Regions from separate parts of the Marinobacter sp. NFXS11 genome, predicted to be linked through region 2. Evidence: predicted binding sites of a transcription regulator. Region 2 holds the regulator's gene; the other holds the start of a gene.
The links. The regulator sigma-54, encoded in region 2, starts transcription at its own class of promoters, with help from an activator protein. The targets are predictions, from matches to a motif close to ANTGGCATNNANNTTGCTNT.
Positions count from the first base shown of each region.

Region 1: a site for sigma-54 is predicted at 2,190-2,209, ahead of flgB (flagellar basal body rod protein FlgB). Genes of this name have one in related genera too.

Region 1 is NZ_JAGDDV010000001.1:1,709,847-1,714,260, forward strand. It holds gene J3362_RS07970 (flagellar hook-basal body complex protein) at 1-517, opposite strand, end outside; gene J3362_RS07975 (flagellar hook assembly protein FlgD) at 545-1,222, opposite strand; gene flgC (flagellar basal body rod protein FlgC) at 1,241-1,690, opposite strand; gene flgB (flagellar basal body rod protein FlgB) at 1,725-2,123, opposite strand; gene J3362_RS07990 (nitroreductase family protein) at 2,363-2,914, opposite strand; gene J3362_RS07995 (Mpo1-like protein) at 3,070-3,381, shown strand; gene J3362_RS08000 (adenylate/guanylate cyclase domain-containing protein) at 3,383-4,414, shown strand, end outside.
Region 2 is NZ_JAGDDV010000001.1:659,500-663,913, reverse strand. It holds gene lptC (LPS export ABC transporter periplasmic protein LptC) at 1-171, shown strand, start outside; gene lptA (lipopolysaccharide transport periplasmic protein LptA) at 155-721, shown strand; gene lptB (LPS export ABC transporter ATP-binding protein) at 699-1,424, shown strand; gene J3362_RS03170 (RNA polymerase factor sigma-54) at 1,582-3,102, shown strand; gene hpf (ribosome hibernation promoting factor) at 3,203-3,511, shown strand; gene ptsN (PTS IIA-like nitrogen regulatory protein PtsN) at 3,599-4,069, shown strand; gene rapZ (RNase adapter RapZ) at 4,098-4,414, shown strand, end outside.

The DNA.
Region 1 (4,414 bases), 1.1 Mb from region 2:
TAACACGGGTCTCCAGCACGGACTCCCTGGAATCAAGATTCAGATCGGAGTCGAGGTTCGTCGTCCTCCTTGGAGCCAGGTTATCTGTTGCAATCTGCAAATCTCCCCGAATGCCAGACAAGTTGCCATCCTCGTCTGCGGTGTATCCCTGTACCCGCATATTCTGGTTGTTCGTCACATAGCCTTCCTTATCGATGCCGAACTGTCCTGCACGGGAATAACGAATCTCGCCGCCGTTATTCAGGATAAAGAAACCATCGCCGGCAATCGCCATATCCAGACCGTTGTCTGTGAAGCTGATATTGCCCTGGCCAAAGGACTGCTTTACGTCCTGAACCCGGACACCGTCACCGATCGGGTTGGTGCCTGCGCTCAGGAAGCCGCTGGCGTAGAGGTCGCCAAACTGGGCCTTGCTGCCCTTGAAGCCAACAGTGCTGGCGTTCGCAATGTTGTTGCCGGTGACGTCCAGATCCACCGATGCCGCACGAAGGCCGCTCAAACCTGTATTAAATGCCATGGTTCACCCCTTGGTGTTTCACCGGTATCAGTTAATTTGTTTCACATCAGACAGGGCAATGGAGCCCATGCCTGCAAGATTCAGGGTTATCGAGCCGCCCTGGCCCAGGGATACGCTGTCCACATTGGCGCTCACCATGGTGCCCAGCTGCTGCGGGCCGTCCGGATAGGAAGCCTCTGCCACAATGCGGTAGGGTCCCGGCGGCAAGGGATTGCCGTTGCCGTCCTGACCGTCCCAGCGGAAAGACGCCACACCCGCCTGACTTGCACCAAGATCAATCTGTCGCACTCGTTCACCGTTTTGCCCCTCGATGGACAAACGGAGACCGCCAGTGGACGCTGGCACCTCGATGGTTCCGGTAATTTCGCCCTCAGCGCCCAGGATCCCGATCTGCGAAGGCGCCAGCACGGTTTTGCCAACCATGGCCGACGCCTGCAGCGCTTGGGTGGAGCGGAACTGGCCAACCACATCCTCAACCGTACCGGAGAGATTCTGCATCTCCTCCAGCGAGCTGAACTGGGCAAGCTGGGAAATGAATTCGCCGTTGTCCTGGGGCTCCAGCGGGTTCTGGTTTTTAAGTTGCGCCAGCATCAGTTCCATGAACTCGTTCCGGCCCAGCTCACTGGTGCCCTGGCCGCCATTCTGTTGCTTCAGCTGGTACTGGCTCAGAACATCCGACGCGTCTGTTGCATTTACTGCAGTCATGTTGTGCTCCTCACCCTGTTACTGCTGACCAAGAGTCAGAATGCGCTGCATCATGGACTTGGCTGTGTTCATGACATCCACATTCATCTGGAAACTTCTGGACGACGACATCATGTCCGCCATCTCTTCGACCACATTCACATTCGGGTAGAAGACATAACCGTCTTCGTTGGCCGCCGGGTGGTGGGGCTCGTACCGCATTTGCAGCTCCGCATCACTCTCAACGATCCCTTCAACCCTCACGCCGGCACCCGGGCCCTCATCGGCGGCCATGGGCAAGCCACCCTGCCCCGGATTCATCAGAGACTGCTGAATCGCCGAGAAAACCGGCTTCCTGGCGCGATAGGTTTCACCCGTGCTGGAACTCGCCGTCTCCGCATTAGCAATATTGGACGCGGTTGTATTCAGCCGCAGTGATTGCGCGGTCATGCCGGAACCGGCGATGTCAAAAATGCTGCCCAGTGACATGAAAATTCTCCTTCGCTAATCCTGTGACTGCGGCTTACTCACCCTTAAGGGCTTTGGTCAAACCGCTGAACTTACTGTTCAAAAACTGGAAGCTGGCCTGGAAATCCATGGCGTTGCGCATGAAGCGGGTCTGCTCCTGCTGAGCGTCTACCGTATTGCCGTCAACCGACGGCTGATGGGGGACCCGATACATCAAATCGCTCTCCGAGGCCGATGCCGAGGTATCCATGTGCGCGTCATGGGTTTTGGCCATCTGGAATCCGCTTACCTGCTCCTGGGCCTTCTGCATCATTGCCTGGAAATCCAGGTCCCGCGCCTTGAAACCCGGGGTGTCAGCGTTCGCCAGGTTGTTTGCCAGAACTTCGGCGCGCTTAACCCGCGCTTCAACCGCGTGTTGATGAATGCCCAGAGCCGAATCAAACGTAATTGCCATGTTGCCTCCCGAAAACTGCACTGGTATGCCGAGCTGTTTTTGCCGGCAGTGCTCTTTGACAGGACTAAAGCAAGCTGGATGCCAGATTTATGGCCAGGTGTTAATTTGTCAGGAAACCCAGTATTGGCAGGCCCCGCGAGGATACCAAGGTGTGGTCACGGGAAAGAAAAAAGGAAAGGGACAAGAAAAAGCGGCAAGCTGCTTCCCCCGGCAGAAGCCGGGGGCATTCAGACAAGATCTCAGGGCCAATGGCGCACAAACTCGTCCACCGCCGGCCTGGGCACAGGCGGTTTGGATGCCGAGACCGTTCCGGTATAGAGAAAGCCAACGATCTGCTCATGCTCTTCCAGCCCCAGCCCCTGGTGAACCGCGGAATGATAGGCAACGCCGCCCGTTCTCCACATTACGCCGAAACCGGCGTCCTGAAGAGCAAGCTCAACAAAACTCATGCCGGCAGCGGCCGACATGACCTGCTCGATCTCCGGTACTTTGGGATGCGTCCTGGGCGACGCGATACCAACTATGACCATGGGTGCGCGAAGGGGGGCACGCCGGAGCTTCTCGATTTCTTTCTCGTCGCTGTTATTGGCACAGGTGGACGCAAACAGCTCCCCCAGGGCTTCAAGGCCCTTACCCTTGATCACCAGATAGCGCCAGGGCCTGAGCAGTGCATGGTCCGGTGCACGCGCTGCGCAGGAAAACACCTTTTCGAGGGTTTTCGAATCCGGCGCGGGTGATTCCAGCCTCGGTTCAGAGGAGCGGTTCAGGAGGAAATCGGTAACTGCGGTCATATCTGCTCGCTGTTTGAAGACTGTTGAAATGTGGGTACGAATACAATTCATGGCTGTGAATTGTGGGTTCTACGTAATGCTGTTAACCTTTAGTCGTAGTCGGGTCTACCAACAATTATAAATGACGCGGTCGTACAACGTTGAGTGGCATCACAATGAGTAACCAGCAAACCTTCAATAACTTTTCCGAATTCTATCCGTACTACCTCGAAGAGCACAGCGACGTCACCTGTCGCCGTTTGCATTTCGCTGGAAGTCTTCTGGTTCTGTTAGTCGCCCTATGGGCTCTGACTTCAGGCAAGCTCTTATGGCTTCTGGCCTTGCCGGTCATAGGCTATGGCTTTGCGTGGGTTGGTCATTTCAAGTTTGAAAAAAATCGCCCCGCCACCTTCAAATATCCACTGTACAGCCTAATGGGTGACTGGGTCATGTTCCGCGACATGCTCATTGGCAGGATCCGTTTCTGAAATGATGAGTGCCCCGGCAGACCTGCGTAATGCCAGCAGCTCAGCTGGCAGAGCCCTCTCGTCCGAGTCGGCGGGCAACCCGATCGCCATTCCCCCGATGCCCGATTACAATGGCCGGGTACTGGCATACACTTCAACGGCCGCCATTATCGTAACCGGGGCTCTCCAGGGCGCCTTTCCGCAATGGCTTCTCTGGCTGGTTGCCGGGGCCCTCACCTGGCCCCACATCGCACACGCTTTGACCCGCCGCACTTTTCTGAGGAATTCGCCACGCATCCGTCAGAAAGTGCTGATATTCGATTGCGTTGTTGGTGGCGCTTTCATTGGCTGCATCGGACTGATCGTCATCCCCTCCCTCGCCGTTGCACTGATGCTGATGTTCAGTTGCCTGATTGTTGGTGGTATACGTCAGTGGGTCCTGGGCACCGGCTTCATGGCGGCTTCCATTGCGGGTGCGGTTGCGATCGTCGGTCCGGCGGATGGGCCACACTCGCCTCTGCTGACCAGCATCGTGTCGATTTTATCCACCGGGCTTTATATTTGCGTCACGGCTTACTACTCCCACCAGCAGGCACGGGCGCTGATGCTGGCAAAGACCCAGATCCAGAACCAGCGGGAGCAGTCCATCGCGCTTTCACACAAACTGTCCAAATACCTGTCGCCTCAGGTCTGGCAGTCAATCTTTACCGGTGAGCGGGACGTTAGACTGGAAACCCAGCGCAAGAAACTGGCGGTGTTTTTCTCTGACATCAAGGGCTTCACCGAGTTGTCTGAGGAAATGGAACCCGAAGCGCTGACCGAGCTGCTGAATCACTACTTCAATGAGATGTCGGAAGTTGCTCTCAAGTATGGCGGCACCATCGACAAATTCGTCGGCGATTCCATCATGGTGTTCTTTGGCGACCCGACCAGCCGAGGCCAACGCGAGGACGCGTTCGCCTGTGTCTCCATGGCCATCGATATGCGCAAGCATATGAAAATCATGCGGCAGAAATGGCGCAGCCAGGGCATCAAGACCCCACTGGAAATCCGC
Region 2 (4,414 bases):
ACATCAACACTGACGCTGGATAATGACCGGGGCATGGTATATACAGACGCACCCGTAGAAATACGCGACGTTACCGGAGTTACCCGGGCCACGGGCATGAAAGCGTGGATTGACGAGCGGATTCTGGAACTGAACTCCCAGGTGGAAGGACGCTATGAAACCGGAAACTAACCGATACCGGAGCCTGTTGGCTGCCCTGCTGACAATCGCAATGGCTGGCCCGGTGGCGGCTTTCGACCTTGATTCCGACATCCCCATCAAGGTTACCGCCGACAACGCCCGCCTGGACGATGGCCAGGGCATTGCTACTTACACCGGCGATGTGGAGCTTGAACAGGGCAAAACCCGCCTGAACGCGGAGCGTGTGGTCCTGTACCGCACAGAGAACGGCCTGAGCCGGATCGAGGCCTCCGGAACCCCCGCAAGATACAGGCAGCCGGCGCGCGAGGGTGAAGGTGAAACCGATGCCCGCGCCCTGAACATTACCTGGTCTGCTACCGACAGTCAGCTGACCTTTGAACGGGAAGCGGTGATTGAGCAGAATGGCAACCTGTTCCGCGGCGACGTGATTCACTATGATACCGCTGGACGTGTTGTGACCGCAGAGGGCGGCGCCGACACGGGCGATGGCAGTGGCCGGGTAGAAATGGTGATCCAGCCGCGCAGCGCCGACAGACGCACTGACAAACAGGAAACCGATGGCAGTTCTGAGAGCCAGTAACCTGGCAAAGAGTTACAAACAGAAAAAAGTGGTTATCGACGTCTCCCTGGAAATTCGAAGCGGAGAAATTGTCGGACTGCTAGGCCCCAACGGCGCCGGGAAAACCACCTGTTTCTACATGATCGTTGGGCTGGTACCCGCCGATCACGGGCGGATAACCATCGACAGCCGGGATATTACGCCGCTGCCGATGCACGGTCGGGCCCGTCAGGGCATCGGCTATCTGCCACAGGAAGCCTCGGTTTTCCGCAAACTGTCTGTGCGTGACAATATCATGGCGATCCTTGAGACGCGGCAGGGCCTGAGCAAGGCAGACCGGCAGAAAAAGCTCGAGGCGCTGCTGGAGGAGTTCCACATCACCCATATCCGGGACAGCGTTGGTATGGCCCTGTCCGGTGGTGAGCGGCGACGGGTGGAAATTGCCCGGGCCCTGGCCATGGAGCCGGCTTTCATCCTGCTGGATGAGCCCTTCGCCGGCGTTGACCCTATATCCGTCAGCGACATCAAGCACATCATCCGGCACCTGCGGGACAAGGGGATTGGCGTGCTGATCACCGACCATAACGTGCGCGAGACTCTCGATATCTGCGAGAACGCGTACATTGTGTCGGGCGGGCACATTATCGCCTCCGGCAATGCCGATGCGATCCTGGCCAATCAACAGGTCAAGGAAGTTTACCTCGGGGACGAATTCAGGCTTTGACAGTGAATGGCTCATTGTTTTGATGATCTGTAGCAAGTAAACTCGGCAAAGAACTTGCTAGGGTAACGAAAAACCGCGGCAAGTAACCGGCATATAAAGATTTTTTCAAGACCTATGACACAAAGCGCTGATGAGTGACGGATCCTGAACCATGGTTATGAAAGCCTCCTTACAGTTAAAGCTGGGTCAGAGCCTGACCATGACACCCCAGCTGCAACAGGCGATCCGGCTTCTCCAGCTCTCTACCCTCGACCTCCAACAGGAAATCCAGCAGGCACTGGAATCCAACCCCATGCTGGAGACATCCGAGGACGACGATCAGACCGACACGGCTACCGAGAGTGACGAGCGCGAGGCCAACGCAGCTGAGTCTGCCGCGGAGACCACACCGGAACCTTCCAGCGACTGGGACGAATCCGAAAACGGCCCCGACTGGTCGTCTGAAAACGATATTCCGGATAACATCCCGGACGACCTGCCGGTCGACACAGCCTGGGACGACATTTACCAGTCCGCTCCCGCCCCGGCAGCCCGCAATGACGACGAAAACGACCACGATTTCGAGACCCGAAACTCGCCCACCGAGACGCTTCAGGATCACCTGGAATGGCAGCTCAACCTGACTCCGCTGAGTGAGCGGGACCAAGCCATTGCCCACGCGTTGATGGATGCGGTGGATGAACGCGGCTATCTGACGAGCGCTCTGGAAGATATCCATGCCGGGATGCTGGATGAAAACGACGAGGACCCCCTTGAGCTGGACGAAGTAGAAGCGGTTCTTCACCGACTGCAGCATTTTGACCCTCCTGGCGTGTTCGCCCGGGATCTGCAGGAATGCCTGCTGATCCAGCTCAATCAGTTGCCACCGGAGACCCCCTGGCTGGCCCAGGCACGGCTGGTGATTACCCATTACATCAACCTGCTGGGCAACCGTGACTACGCCCAGTTGTTGCGCCGCAGCCGCCTGAAAGAAGATCAGCTCCGGGAAGTCCTGGCGCTGATCACCGGCCTGAATCCGAGGCCGGGCGACGTTATTGACCGCGCCGAACCCGACTACGTCATTCCGGACGTCATCGTTCGCAAGCACAATGGTCGCTGGCGCGTTGAGCTGAATCCGGAAATTGCTCCGCGCATCCGGGTGAATGCCAGCTATGCTTCACTTATAAGGCGTGCGGACAGCAGTGCAGACAACACTTACCTGCGCGATCAGTTGCAGGAGGCCAAGTGGTTTATCAAGAGCCTGCAAAGCCGCAATGAGACCCTGCTGAAAGTGGCGACCCGCATTGTCGAGCACCAGCAGGGATTCCTGGATCACGGCGAAGAAGCGATGAAGCCGCTGATCCTTTCCGACATCGCCCAGGCGGTAGAAATGCATGAGTCGACGATTTCACGCGTTACGACCCAGAAATACATGCATACCCCGCGGGGCATATTCGAACTGAAGTATTTCTTCTCCAGCCATGTCAGCACTGACGAGGGCGGGGAATGCTCTTCCACGGCCATCCGCGCGATGATCAAGAAGCTGATTGCCGCCGAAACACCCAAAAAGCCATTGAGCGACAGTAAAATTGCAGCCATGCTAGGGGAACAGGGTATCAAGGTTGCGCGACGCACCGTTGCCAAGTACCGGGAGGCCATGCACATTCCGCCGTCCAACGAACGCAAGCGGCTGGTCTGAATACTCCAGGACGGGACGCAACAACGTATTCGCCGGCGCACAATGCGCCAGCACCCAGACCGGCTCCCGGGAGCCGGCATGATGACAACAGGAGACGCCTATGCAACTCAATATTTCAGGCCATCACGTAGAACTGACTCCCGCACTGAAGGATTACGTTTCAGAGAAATTCGAGAAGCTCGAGCGTCACTTTGACCACATCAGTAACTGCCAGGTCACCCTGGAAGTGGAAAAGGTGCGCCAGATTGCGGAAGCCACATTGCACGTGGTAGGTGGTGAGATTCACGCAAAGGCAGAAAACGAGGATATGTACGCGGCCATTGATGCCCTTATCGACAAGCTGGACCGTCAGATCCTCAAGCACAAGGAAAAGAATGTAGAACGGATGCACGGAAACGGCTCTCGCTAACGGGCTGTTTTCATGCACTTCATCTAATCGAGCTGCGACATGAGTAACGTGTCGCGGCCTTTTTTTTAACGGAAATGCAGTCGATCCATGAGCGACACATCCCTGACCATAGACAACATTCTTGCTCCGGAGCTCACCCTCTGCAGGGTAGCTGCGTCCAGTAAGAAACGGGCCCTGGAGTTTATTGCCGAGCAGATAAACTATCAGGACAATACGCTCAGCGAGACCCAGCTTTTCAACAACCTGATTTCCCGTGAGCGCCTAGGCAGCACCGGCATTGGCCAGGGAATTGCCATTCCCCACTGCCGCCTGGAAGGACTGGATCACGTGGTGGGTGTGCTGATGACGCTTGAAGAAAGCGTGGAGTTCGATGCTATCGACAATCAGCCAGTCGATCTGATCTTTGCCCTGATTGTTCCAAAAGAGGCAACCAGCGAGCACCTTGAGCTGCTGAGCCAACTGGCCGAGAAGTTCAACGAGCGGTCATTCTGTGATCGCCTCCGGCAATGCGAGGACGCCAGCACGCTGTACCAGCGCATGACCGCCTCAGGCGGCTGATATTCACTGCAGTGGAGGTAAGGTGGTCATGAAGCTGATTATCGTCAGTGGCAGGTCCGGTTCGGGCAAGAGTACGGCACTTCATGTGCTTGAGGACCTCGGGTTCTATTGCATCGACAATCTTCCTATCGGCCTGCTCTTTCCCCTCACCCGGGAAGCGGCCAGCCAGACACAACCAGGCCGGCTGGGCAAGATGGCCGTCAGTATCGATGCGCGGAACCTTTCCGGCGAGCTGGCAAATTTCGAGGAGATATACCGGCGCCTCCAGGAAACCGGAGTTACCGTTGAAATCATCTTCCTGGACGCCGACGAGCAGTCGCTTCTTCAGCGTTTTCACGCCACCCG